3 regions of the Rhizobium sp. BK619 genome follow, and region 1 is predicted to be linked to each of the others. Evidence: predicted binding sites of a transcription regulator. Region 1 holds the regulator's gene; each other region holds the start of a gene.

Region 1 (4,153 bases):
GATCGCCGTCTTCTTCGATCGGCCGTCGATCAGCCTGCGCAATGTCGTTCTCTCGGCCCTTGTCATCATTGCCATTTCGCCCTCCGAAGTCCTGGGTCCGAGCTTCCAGATGTCCTTTGCCGCGACATTGGCATTGGTATCGGGTTATCAGCTGTGGAAAGACCGGCGCATCCGCGAAAACGCCTGGCTGAAGTTGCCGGTCTTCCGGCCGGTCGTTGCGGTCGCCGGTTTCTTCGGCGGCGTCTTCCTGACCTCGCTGATCGGCGGCTTCTCCACGGCGCTGTTTTCGATCGAGCATTTTCATCGCCTGACCGCTTACGGCCTGCCGGCAAACCTCGCGACGATGCCGATCATCTCCTTCATCGTCATGCCGGCCGGGCTGCTGGCGATGTTGCTCATGCCGTTCGGTCTGGACGCTCCGCTCTGGAAGGTGGTCGGCTTCGGGCTCGATCTGGTGATCGCAGTCGCCAAGACGGTGTCCGGCTGGGGCGGCGATATCGGCGTCGGCCGCTTGCCCGCCTGGTATTTCGCCGTCGCCGTGGCAGGCTTCCTGCTGCTGACGTTGCTGCGTACCCGGCTTCGCCATGCCGGCACATCGATCCTCGCCGTCTCGACGCTTCTGGTGCTGATTCTGCCGGTTCCGCGGCCGCCGGATCTGGTGATTTCGGAGGACGGCGGTCTGGTCGCGCTCGTCGAGACCGCGGCAATGGCTTCCAATCGTGAAAACCCGCCGGATTTCATCTTCGACCAGTGGCAAAGAGCGCTGGTCCTGCCGACCCATCACCCGCCGAAGATGCTGGATGGCCCCGCTATCCCACCGGAGGGAGAAGACCGCCGCGTCAGGCTTTCCCGCGAGCAGCAGAATGAAGCAAGGACAGCAATGCGGGCGGCTGCCGCGGGCGGAGAAACAAACCGCTTTTCCTGCGTCAAGAAGGCCTGGTGCACATCGAGGCTTGGCAATGGCCGTGTGGTAACCATCATCGACAATGCCGCTTATCTCGGTCCGGCCTGCGATTCGGCCGATATCGTCGTGACGCCGGTCCGTCTGCGTTTCAACAGCTGCCGCTCAGGCGCGACGCTCTTCACCGGTGAGACGCTGCGCAGGACCGGTTCCGTCGAGTTGCGTTTCGCGGATGCCGGCCTGGAGGTCGCAACCGCATTCGAAACGCTGTCGCGGCCGTGGATGCGCCAGCGCGCCTATGACTGGCGCAGCAACAGTTTTACCGAATCCGGCCTGTCCGGTGTCAGTGATAGCGGCGAATGAGGCCGACGAGTTTGCCCTGCACCTTGACGCGGTCCGGCCCGAAGATCCGGGTCTCGTAAGCCGGGTTGGCCGCTTCAAGTGCGATCGAGGCGCCCTTGCGGCGGAAGCGCTTCAGTGTCGCTTCCTCGTCATCGACGAGGGCAACGACGATGTCGCCGGGGCTTGCGGTGCTGCCGTTGCGGATGATCACCGTGTCGCCATCGAAGATGCCGGCGTCGATCATCGAATCGCCTTTGACCTCCAGCGCATAATGTTCACCGGAGCCAAGCATGTCGGCGGGAACAACGATGTCATGGGTGTTGTTCTGGATCGCCGAGATCGGAACGCCGGCAGCGATTCGGCCCATGACCGGCACCGAGACCGAGTTGCCGTTGTCGGCGACGGGTTTTGCAGGCGCGGGGGCAGCAGCCGGCTGGGGCTTGCCAAGGCTGCCCTCGATGACGCTTGGCGAAAAGCCGCGCCGGGGCTGGATGCTGGGGCTATAGGCTTCGGGAAGCTTGATGACCTCGAGCGCCCTGGCGCGGTTCGGTAGGCGGCGAATGAATCCGCGTTCCTCGAGCGCCGTAATCAGGCGATGAATGCCGGATTTCGAGGCCAGATCCAGGGCATCCTTCATCTCGTCGAAAGAAGGCGGAACGCCGGATTCCTTCATGCGCTCATGAATGAAAAGGAGAAGCTCCTGTTGTTTGCGCGTGAGCATCGGCGTGTGACCCCTGATTGAAACAAATCCAGAACAGACACTATATGTTCCATATGTGTTCCGCAAGGTGCTAAATTTCCGTAAAACTTGCCGCCAACTCGTTGAGATTTTTATTTTCATTCGCCGGATTGGCACACATGTCTTGCAATGGGGGTGGCGCTGTCGCACATCTCTTGTCGTTTGAGGGAGGGATATGATGAACGAGCGTTCCGCCAAACCGCACCCGCTGGATCATGTGGTGCTGCCCGTCGTCAATATCGATCTGGCTCGCGAGCGGCTCGGCAAGCTCGGCTTCACCGTTGCCGCCGATGCCCGCCATCCCTTCGGCACGGAGAATGCCTGCGTCTTCTTTGCCGACAAGACCTATCTGGAGCCGCTTGGTATCGCCAGCGTCGAAGAGAGCGAGGCGTCGGCGCGGCAAGGCAATGTCTTCACTGCCCGCAACCGAGCCTTCCGCTTCCGTTGCGGCGAGGAGGGGCTTTCCGCGGTGGCCTTTGCCACCAGCGATGCCGGCCGCGATCATCGCCACTTCGCCGGCAGCGGATCGAGCGCCGGCGAGATGCTGCAGTTCAGCCGACCGATGAAAATGCCTGATGGTTTCGAGACCATTGCCGGCTTCAAGCTGGCCTTTGCCGCTGAGTTGCGCGCGCCGGATTTCTTCCTCTTCAGCGTCGAGCGCATCAATCCGCTGCCGTCCGACCGCCGCGCGCTGGAGACGCATGCCAATGGCGTAACAGGCATTGCCGAGATTGCGCTTTGCGCGCCGGAACCCGCCGCATTCGCGGCCTTCGTCGGCCTTGCCGCTGCGCAGTCGGCCGTCGAAAAAACCGGTTTCGGCGTCAATATCGCCGCGCCGAACGCGAAAATCAGCCTGATGACCCCGGAGGGGCTGGAGGCCTATTTCGAGATCGCCGTCTCATCCGCCGACCGCGGCCTGCGCGGCCGGGCTATCCTCTTCACTGTCGCCGATCTTGCCGTGACAGAAGCGCATTTGGCTGCTAACGGAGTGACCTACACGCGCAAGAACAATCGCATTCTGGTGAAGCCGGCGCCCGGGCAGGGCACGCTCTTCGCCTTCGAGGAAACACGATGAGCACTGATACGAATTCTGAAGTCAGGATCGGCGAGGGCGCAGGCCAGGTCACCTTCTCCAATACCGGCCGCCTGTCGCTGATTGCCGGCCCGTGCCAGATGGAGAGCCGCGACCACGCTTTCATGGTTGCCGGGACGCTCAAAGAGCTCTGCGCCAAGCTCGGCATCGGCCTCGTCTACAAAAGTTCGTTCGACAAGGCGAACCGCACCTCGCTGTCGGCCGAGCGCGGCATCGGGCTTGAAAAGGGCATGCAGGTCTTTGCCGATCTCAAGAAGGAATTCGGCTTTCCGGTCCTGACCGACGTTCACACCGCCGAGCAATGCGCCGAAGTGGCAAAGGTGGTCGATGTCCTGCAGATTCCGGCCTTCCTCTGCCGTCAGACCGACCTTCTGATCGCCGCCGCCGAGACCGGCCGTGCCGTCAATGTCAAGAAGGGCCAGTTCCTCGCCCCCTGGGACATGAGGAACGTACTGAAGAAGCTCAACGCCAGCGGCAATCCGAACGTGCTGCTCTGCGAACGCGGCGCCTCCTTCGGCTATAATACGTTGGTTTCCGACATGCGCTCGCTGCCAATCATGGCGTCGATGGGCGCCCCCGTCGTTTTCGATGCGACCCATTCCGTGGCGCAGCCGGGCGGGCAGGGCGATTCCTCCGGGGGGCAGCGGGAATTCGTGGAAACGCTGGCGCGCGCAGCGGTAGCGACCGGTATTGCCGGCGTCTTCGTCGAAACCCACCAGGACCCGGACAATGCACCGTCCGACGGCCCGAACATGGTCTATCTCAAGGACATGCCGCGGCTGCTGGAAAAGCTGCTGGCCTTCGATGCCGTCGCCAAGGGCTGACAGTCAAAAGCCTGACATGTTCGTGCTATAGCGACGATCAGACATGCAGATCGAAGGTGTGCAATGCGCCATTGTAATTTGCACGCCTTCGATTATGACAGGCTTCGAACGATTGATCACCCACCGAGCAGGAAGAACCCATGACTGCAATCACCGATATCATCGCCCGCGAGATTCTCGATAGCCGTGGCAACCCCACCGTCGAAGTCGATGTCTATCTCGAAGACGGCAGCATGGGCCGCGCGGCCGTTCCC
Region 2 (4,153 bases), on a different contig from region 1:
CTCCGCAAGGCACCAACAAGAAATTCTACGGCGACCAGAACCCGATCGGCCAGCCGAGCTTCGAGGAAAAGGTCAAGGTCCTGCAGGATATCGACGCCTATCTCAGGGAGAAGAACGACAAGGTGCGGCAGGTGACGGCCTCGGTGGCGGCGAGCTGGCAGGTCGTCGACATCCTGCGCGCCGACGGGCATCGCGTGCGCGACATCAGGCCGATGACCCGCATCAATATCTCGGTGATGGTCGGCGAAGGCGATCGCCAGGAAAGCGGCTCCTATGGTAGCGGCGGGCGCATCGGCTTCGGCGATTTCATCGCCGAGGGCAGCTGGCAATATGGCGCCGACGAGGCGCTGCGCCAGGCGCTCGTCAACCTTGAAGCAATTGATGCGCCGGCGGGCACGATGGATGTCGTTCTCGGTTCCGGCTGGCCGGGCGTGATGCTGCACGAAGCCGTCGGCCACGGGCTCGAAGGCGATTTCAACCGCAAGAAAACATCGGCCTTTGCCGGCCTGCTCGGCCAGATGGTCGCCGCTCCCGGCGTGACCGTTGTCGACGACGGCACGATCGACAACCGCCGCGGTTCGATCACCATCGACGACGAGGGCACGCCGTCGGGCTACAACGTGCTGATCGAGAACGGCAAGCTCGTCGGCTATATGCAGGATCGGCAGAATGCCCGGCTAATGGGCATGGCGCCGACCGGCAACGGCCGCCGCCAGGGTTATGCGCATGTGCCGATGCCGCGCATGACCAACACCTATATGCTCGGCGGCGACAAGACGCCCGAGGAAATCATCGCCTCGGTGAAGAAGGGCATCTATGCCGTTTCGTTCGGCGGCGGCCAGGTGGATATCACCTCCGGCAAGTTCGTCTTCGGCTGCACCGAGGCCTATCTGATCGAGAACGGCAAGGTCGGCGCGCCGATCAAGGGCGCGATGCTGATCGGCAACGGCCCGGATGCGATGAAGCGGGTGTCGATGATCGGCAACGACATGAAGCTCGATACCGGCATCGGCAATTGCGGCAAGGGCGGCCAATGGGTTCCGGTCGGCGTCGGCCAGCCGCATCTGCGCATGGATCGGATCACCGTCGGCGGCACCCAGACCTGAGACGAAAGGAGCCTGTCATGGCGGAGGTCGAGATCAGGCGTTTTGCGGAAGGCGACGCCGATGACGTGCTTTCGGTGATCCTGCCGATCCAGCGCGAAGAGTTTGGAATCGACATCACCGCCGATGCGCAGCCGGATTTGAGGGTCATCCCGGATTTCTATCAGTCCGGCAAGGGAGAGTTCTGGGTCGCCGTCAAGGATGGCGCCATCGTCGGCACGCTGGGCTTGAAGGACATCGGCAATCATCAGGCTGCCCTGCGCAAGATGTTCGTCGCCGCCGACGTTCGCGGCCGCGAGCACGGGGTGGCGGCGCTGCTTCTCGACCGCATGTTCGCCCATGCCAGGGATGCCGGCCTTACCGATATCTTCCTCGGCACGACCGACAAATTCGTCGCCGCCCATCGCTTCTACGAAAAGAACGGCTTTGCCGAGATCGCCAAGAGCGCCCTTCCCCGCGCCTTCCCGCTAATGGCGGTGGACACCAAGTTCTACCGGCATAAGGTCGGCTGAGGGCCGCCGAAATGCCTCAGCTCTTCGGCGCTTCCGCCGGCTGAAACAGCCATTTGCGTTCGATCGCCGCGGCAAGATCGATGTCGTTGCTGCGGGCAAACAGCAGGAGGTGGCCGAGAAGGTCGGCGGTCTCGTCGGCCAGATCGCGCCGCATCTCCTCGGGCGATCGGCCTTTCGCGCGGCCGCGGCCGGTCAGCCGGTTCCAGGCCTGCGTCAGCTCGCCCATTTCCTCCTGTAGCTTCAACAGAAACCAGTCGGCATCGCGTTCGATGCCGTTGGCGGCGACATAGGCGGCGGATGAGATTTCGAACTGATCGGCAAGACGACGCAACATCGGCGTTCTCCTTTTGTTTATGGAAGAGACGCTGATTCCCGATGCTTGTCCAGAGTCGATTGTCTTACAGAGCCGCGCGTTTATTCAAACGCGCAAAGGACGCTGTAACACTTTGAATTCCTGCGGCGATCAGCCGTGATCCGGCAGCAGCATGCAGTCGTAGGAGCGCTGCTTCAGCGCATCGCAGGCGGAAACGGCGGCGTCCTTGCTGGCGAAGCCGACGAAGCGGGCGCGGTAGATCTTGTTGGCGCCCTTGCCGACCGCCTCGGTATAGGGCGAGGCGGAAACCAGCGGCGCGCCGCCTTCAGACTTTGCCTGGGCGAGAAGTGCGCGCGCCGCATCGGCGCTCGGAGCGGCCGAGATCTGGATCTGCCAGTCGCCATCGGTCTTTTCCGCCGACATTTTCGGCGCCTTGCCGGCGTTCAGGATTTCGTCCATCGCGACCGGACGCTCCAGCGGCACGACGGCGTCATCGGCATAGGCCAGGCTCTTTGCTGCAAGATCGTCGGCCGAGCGCGGTGCGCTGAGCGGCACGGGAACATCGGAATCGTCGGCGGCAGACGCCACTTCGACAGGCTCCCTGGCGCCGACGCTCGCCACCAGCTTGGCGCCGCCGGAAGAGGAGGCACGGCCGAGATAACGGTCGAGCAGACCGGCCATCTTGTCGTCGCGGCTGCGGGCGGTGCGGCCGCCGAGCACGACGCCGACGACGCGGCGGTTGCCGTCCCGAACAGCGCTGACGAGATTGAAGCCGGAGGCGTTGGTGTAACCGGTCTTGATGCCGTCCATGCCCTGGTAGCGGTACATGAGATTGTTGTGGCCGCGCACGGTGCGGCCGCGGAAATTGAAGCTTGCCACCGAAAACAGCCGGTATTCGTTCGGATAATTCTTCATCAGCGCGATGGCGAGCGTCGACATATCACGCGCCGTGGTGACCTGGCGGCCGTCCGGCAGGCCGGAGGCGTTGACGAAGACGGTGCGGCTCATGCCGAGCTGGCGGGCCTTGGCGGTCATCATCCGGGCAAAACCGCTTTCCGAGCCGCCGAGCTTCTCGCCCATGGCGGAGGCGGCATCATTGGCGGATTTGATGATCATGCCATAGACCGCCTCGCGCACGGTGATCGTGCCGCCGGCCTTGACGCCGAGCTTGGTCGGCGGCCGGGAGGCGGCATATTTCGACATCTTGATCGGCGTATCCCAGGCGATCTTGCCGCGCTTCAAAGCTTCGAAGGTGAGATAGAGCGTCATCATCTTCGTCAGCGAGGCCGGATGGTTCAGCGTATCGGCGTTTTCGGCGGCGAGAACCTTGCCGGTGCGGGCATCGAGGACCAATGAAGCGCTGCCGGCCAGGGCCGCAAGAGGCGCCGAAACGGCGAGCGTTACGGTCAAAACAGCCGCCAGAAGCGTTCTCATGCAGTTCCCCTTGATGCGTCGGCGCTCGATAGGATCGGCGTTGTGCCGTAACGTGACAGAAGCGGCAAGTTTGGCGCGACTTTGAGGCAACTCCTACCATTTTTCTAGTCTTTTCATCGCCTTGGTTAACAGGAAATGAAAGGAGCCGTGCGAAATCGGGATTCAGCAAGGCTTAAGTCGCGCTTGCTAGTTTCCAGCAAAAAACAACGGACGGCGCATGACGGGACAATTGAAGCGACTGGCAAAACGCGCGGCGATCGGCGCCGGGCTCGAGCTTTCCTGGCTGATTGCCGCCGCCGGGCTGATGCGCCAGGCGCGCGGACGCGGCGTCGTCTTCACGCTGCATCATGTCCGCCCGCACGTGCCGGAGGCTTTCGAGCCGAATGCGCATCTCGAAATCACCCCCGGCTTTCTCGATACGGCGCTGCGGCGGCTGAAGCGGGAGGGCTATCGTTTCGTGCCGCTCGATCAGGTGCCGGCGCTGCTGGCCGAACCCGAGGGCGGAGGGCCGTTTGCCGCCTTCACGCTCGACGACGGCTACATCAACAATCTGGAGCACGCGCTGCCGGTGTTCGAACAGCATCGGGCGCCGTTCACGGTGTTCATTGCCAAGGGTTTTGCCGAGGGCTCGCACAGCATCTGGTGGGAGACGCTCGCCATCCTTTTGCGTCGGTCAGGCGAACTTCGCTTCGATTTCGGCCGCGGCAGCGAACGGCTGGCGCTCGACGATCCGCAGCAGCAATGGGATGCCTTCGGCCGATTCGCCGGCTTTATCCACCGGTCCGACGAGG
Region 3 (4,153 bases), on a different contig from region 1:
GGCAAAAGCCTGGAAGGCCGCGGCCAATGGAGCGGCCAGGTAGCGCCGATCTCGTCTGCCGTGGGCGCAATGCGCTGGACGCTGCGTTCCGGGACGTCGCTTGCCACTGGCGCCACGCGGAAAATCCGCTGGCCGCCGCGATTGCCGAGCACATCGATGAGCGGCGTCACATCGGTGACCTGCTCTTCGATCAACGAGGAGGCCGACTGCATGTCAACGAGCGGTTCGGCAATGATAGCGGTCAGGCTCAGCTTCTCGATACCGAAGCCAGGCTCGATCTTCTCGATCCGATCACGGAAGAGTTTGGTCAGCCAGGCAATGTCACGGACCGGTTTGGCTGTGCCGGCCCGAAGCGACTGAAGCGTGTTGTCGACGCGGTGGACGATCAGGTCGGCGCGCCGCACCCCAAGTCCCCGCTTCTCGAGCTCCAGACAGAGCTGCCGCACCAGGCGGCTCACATATTTCTCGATGGTCTCCGGTGCGCCGATCGGTTCAGCAAAGGATTTTTGCACCTCGACGAGGTCGGCCGGCCGGATCGGATCGATCGGCTCGGCGATGCGGCCGAACATCTGGTCGAGGCGCCGCCCGACCTCCGGGCCGAAACGCAGCGTCAGCGGCGCGCGCGGCGTAGCGGCAAGATCACCGACGGTGGCGAAGCCGAGGGTGCGGAGATTTCCGACGATTTCGACCGGCAGGCGCAGCGAGGACAGCGGCAGCCGGTTCACAGCCTTGGCGGTCTCGCCGCGTGGGATGATAATCGTCTCGCGATCCGTGGAGCGGGCGAGCGCATGCGCTGAGCCCCAAGTGTCGGCGATCGCTGCTCGCGCTGCAAGACCGCGGCCGCGGAAACGGTTGACGAGACCGGAGAGCAGCAAGTCTTCGCCACCCTGCAGATGATCGGCGCCTTCGGTATCCATCACAATGCCGTCCGGAGTATCCATGGTGACCACGGGAGAATATTGCGACAAGGCCCATAACGTCAGCCGTTCGAGTGTTGCGAGGTCGGCTACTGGGTCGGCATCAATCATCGTCAGCCCATGGACCAGCGCCTGCGCCTTGGCGGCCGACATGCCGACGTGCAGCCCGAGTTTGAGGGCTGCCCGGTCGGCCGCCGCTACCCATCGCTTCGATCCGCTACGGGCGATTACCACCAGCGGCGTGTCAAGAGACAGCGAAGGATCGGCGCGCCTGATCCGGTCGGTCGGCAGTGTCGGAAGAAAGACAGATACGACCCTGGCCATCACATGCTCCGATAATGAACTCTCCTCCCTCGCCTGCCCTCACCCGCATGAGTTCTGCGAGCCAGCGCGCGCGGCCGACACCCGGTACGGGAAGCGGCTCGGATGGCAGCACCGAGATCCGCCAGCGGGTCGCCGCGGCCGTCGGCATGCCGAAATCGGAGGCTTCCGTCTGGCGACGCCATCGGCGGATCACCAAGCCCAATGTGCCCGACTTTTCCGCCGCAAGCTGCAGACGGCGCGATGCCGTCATCGGCAGGCGCACCAGTTCGGCGACGACGGCGCCGAGGCCGCCATAGCGCAACGCCTCTTCGAAGCTCGCCAGCACCGTCTCTTCCTTGTCGCATTCGACGAAGATGACGCGGTCGGGATGAAGCCCGATCTGGGCAAGTGCCGGAAAGAAGAGATCGAAGCGGGTGAGGCACCAGACCACCTTGCCGGTGGTGCGAGCCGCAATGCCGCCGATGAAGAGTGCCGCGGCCGCGCCATCGATGGCGCCATTTCCGCCGCCGGCCACTTCATGCAGCGCACCAAAGGCCAAGCCACCTCCCGGCAACTGCGCATCGATCTCACTGACCCCGAACGGCAGGAAACTGCGATGGCGCAGGCCGGTCCCTTCCAGGCTGGCGATTTTCTCGCGCAACTCGTCGAGAACGGCATTCGAAGTGGCGACGGCTGTGGTCATGATCTCCTTGCGGCAACCCGTTTTCGACTTGAGAAGAGGCGGTATGTTCTTTATTTGTTCTCAAAGCAAAAACGAGTCAATGCGTGTCCGGCGCGCTCAAGTTGAGCGCGGGCGCGGGCCCGACGGATTCGATGAACAGATTCAATCCGATGACTGAATTAGGAATTTTTTCGCATGGCCCGACCGGACCTGTTAAGTGATCTGAGACTGAAGGATTATCGTGAGCCGGTTATCGAATTCATCTGTCGGCGATGTGACCGCCATGGCGCGATCGAGCGCAAGCTGTTGGTGAAAGTGTTCGGCGCCGGTGTGAGCTTCGCGGTCCTTCGCCGTAGGATGGCCATGGGCTGCGAGCGCATGCAAACGCCGGAAGGTGACAAATGCGGCGCACACTTCCCATGTCTGGACAACATAGATGGTCCTAATGGGAGCCAGTCATGAGAGACGATGAAGGTCACGATCGGCCGCGCAAGATCATCCATGTGGATATGGATGCTTACTACGCTTCGGTTGAGCAGCGCGATAATCCGGAATTGCGCGGCAAACCGATTGCCGTCGGCGGATCGGCTGCCCGCGGCGTAGTGGCGGCGGCGAGCTACGAAGCGCGGGTCTTCGGTGTCCACTCGGCGATGCCGTCGGTGACCGCAAAGCGGAAATGTCCGGATCTTATCTTCGTGCCGCCGCGCTTTGATGTCTACAAGGCGGTGTCGCAGCAGATCCGCGCGATCTTCGCCGAATATACGCCGATGATTGAGCCGCTCTCGCTCGACGAGGCCTATCTCGATGTCACGCACAATCTCAAGGGCATGGAGATCGCCACCGAGATCGCGCTGGAGATCCGCGCCAGGATCAAAGAGATTACCGGCCTCAACGCGTCGGCCGGGATTTCCTACAACAAGTTCCTCGCCAAGATGGCGAGCGATCTGAACAAGCCGAACGGCCAGGCCGTGATTACACCGAAGAACGGGCCGGCCTTCGTCGAGGCCCTCCCCGTCAAGAAGTTCCATGGTGTTGGACCCGCGACGGCCGAAAAGATGCATCGGCTCGGGATCGACACCGGCGCGGATCTGAAACAGCAGACCCTCGAATTCCTGGTGGAGCATTTCGGGAAGTCGGGACCGTATTTTTATGGCATTGCCCGCGGCATCGATGAGCGTCAGGTCAAGCCGAACCGCGTGCGCAAATCCGTCGGCGCGGAAGATACGTTTTCCCAGGACCTCCATACCTTTGAACCCGCCCGTGAAGGGCTTCAGCCATTGATCGAAAAAGTGTGGGGTTATTGCGAGGCCAATGGGATTGGTGCCAAGACGGTGACGCTCAAGGTCAAATATGCCGACTTCAACCAGATCACCCGCAGCAAGACCGCTCCCGCACCTCTGGCAGCGATCACCGACCTAGAGGAGATCGTCGGCCTGCTGCTGGCGCCGATCTTTCCGCCGCGCAAGGGTATTCGTCTGGTCGGCGTTACCCTGTCGTCGCTGGAGCGGCGGACCTCTGGAACGGAGCCGCAGTTGCGGTTGGCGCTTTAGACCGCCAGCATCGGCTGGGCAGGAGCGCCGGTGTGGCGCTTGACGCCGAACGTCCCCGCCGGCAGCGGCCGCAGGATTTCCTCTTCGGGAAAAAGTCCGTCGAGCCAGACCATGCGTTGGTCGCGCGTCAGCACCGCCATCTGCCGGTCGTGGAACGGCGCGATATCGGGGTTGGCCTCGATGGTCAGGACGGCATAGGCCTCCGGCCAATCGTCGGCCGCCGGCCGCCAGATCCCCGCAAAATAGAACCAGTCGCCGTTGGCGAGCGAAAAGCTGAAGCTCCTATGGCGAAACTCCGAGGCGGGGACCAGGCAGCGGTGGCTCGGGAAGCTCCGTCCTTCCGAGCGGATGACGTTGACGGCGCGCGGACCGCCTTCGCGGGGACGCAGCCCCCATGGCAGCTCCACCATCTCCACATCGCCGTCATGGCGTCTTATGATGACGCGGCGCTCGTCGAGCGGGGCGTCGGACTGGAAAACCTTCGCGCTCATCATAGATAGAACATATCAGGAACAACTTTTCGAAGCAACCAACCTGTAATGAGGGACGCATGTGCAATGATTATCGGCTGATGGTGGACGCTGCTTCGATCGCGAAGGACTTCGCCGACCTGAAGATCAAGATCCGCTTTGGTGAAGGCGTACCGAACCTCGAAGCGCGTGAGGACATCAAGATCACCGACGTCGGCCCCATCGTCAGGA

The links. Region 1 encodes LexA, which represses DNA repair genes until DNA is damaged. Its sites were predicted from a motif close to TGTTCNNNNTGTGTTCNG; they were not measured.
Region 2: the regulator LexA is predicted to act here: its motif matches at 1,953-1,970, upstream of FHX14_RS23260 (MazG nucleotide pyrophosphohydrolase domain-containing protein).
Region 3: the regulator LexA is predicted to act here: its motif matches at 1,968-1,985, upstream of FHX14_RS03245 (ImuA family protein).

Annotation. Positions count from the first base shown of each region.
Region 1 is NZ_JACIBH010000004.1:205,496-209,648, reverse strand. It holds gene FHX14_RS09080 (ComEC/Rec2 family competence protein) at 1-1,264, shown strand, start outside; gene lexA (transcriptional repressor LexA) at 1,245-1,964, opposite strand; gene FHX14_RS09070 (VOC family protein) at 2,161-3,057, shown strand; gene kdsA (3-deoxy-8-phosphooctulonate synthase) at 3,054-3,899, shown strand; gene eno (phosphopyruvate hydratase) at 4,040-4,153, shown strand, end outside.
Region 2 is NZ_JACIBH010000012.1:212,259-216,411, reverse strand. It holds gene tldD (metalloprotease TldD) at 1-1,106, shown strand, start outside; gene FHX14_RS23265 (GNAT family N-acetyltransferase) at 1,124-1,615, shown strand; gene FHX14_RS23260 (MazG nucleotide pyrophosphohydrolase domain-containing protein) at 1,632-1,949, opposite strand; gene FHX14_RS23255 (D-alanyl-D-alanine carboxypeptidase family protein) at 2,079-3,362, opposite strand; gene FHX14_RS23250 (polysaccharide deacetylase family protein) at 3,580-4,153, shown strand, end outside.
Region 3 is NZ_JACIBH010000001.1:675,138-679,290, forward strand. It holds gene FHX14_RS03240 (DNA polymerase Y family protein) at 1-1,241, opposite strand, end outside; gene FHX14_RS03245 (ImuA family protein) at 1,162-1,923, opposite strand; gene FHX14_RS03250 (hypothetical protein) at 2,098-2,364, shown strand; gene dinB (DNA polymerase IV) at 2,361-3,452, shown strand; gene FHX14_RS03260 (SOS response-associated peptidase) at 3,449-3,946, opposite strand; gene FHX14_RS03265 (SOS response-associated peptidase) at 4,003-4,153, shown strand, end outside.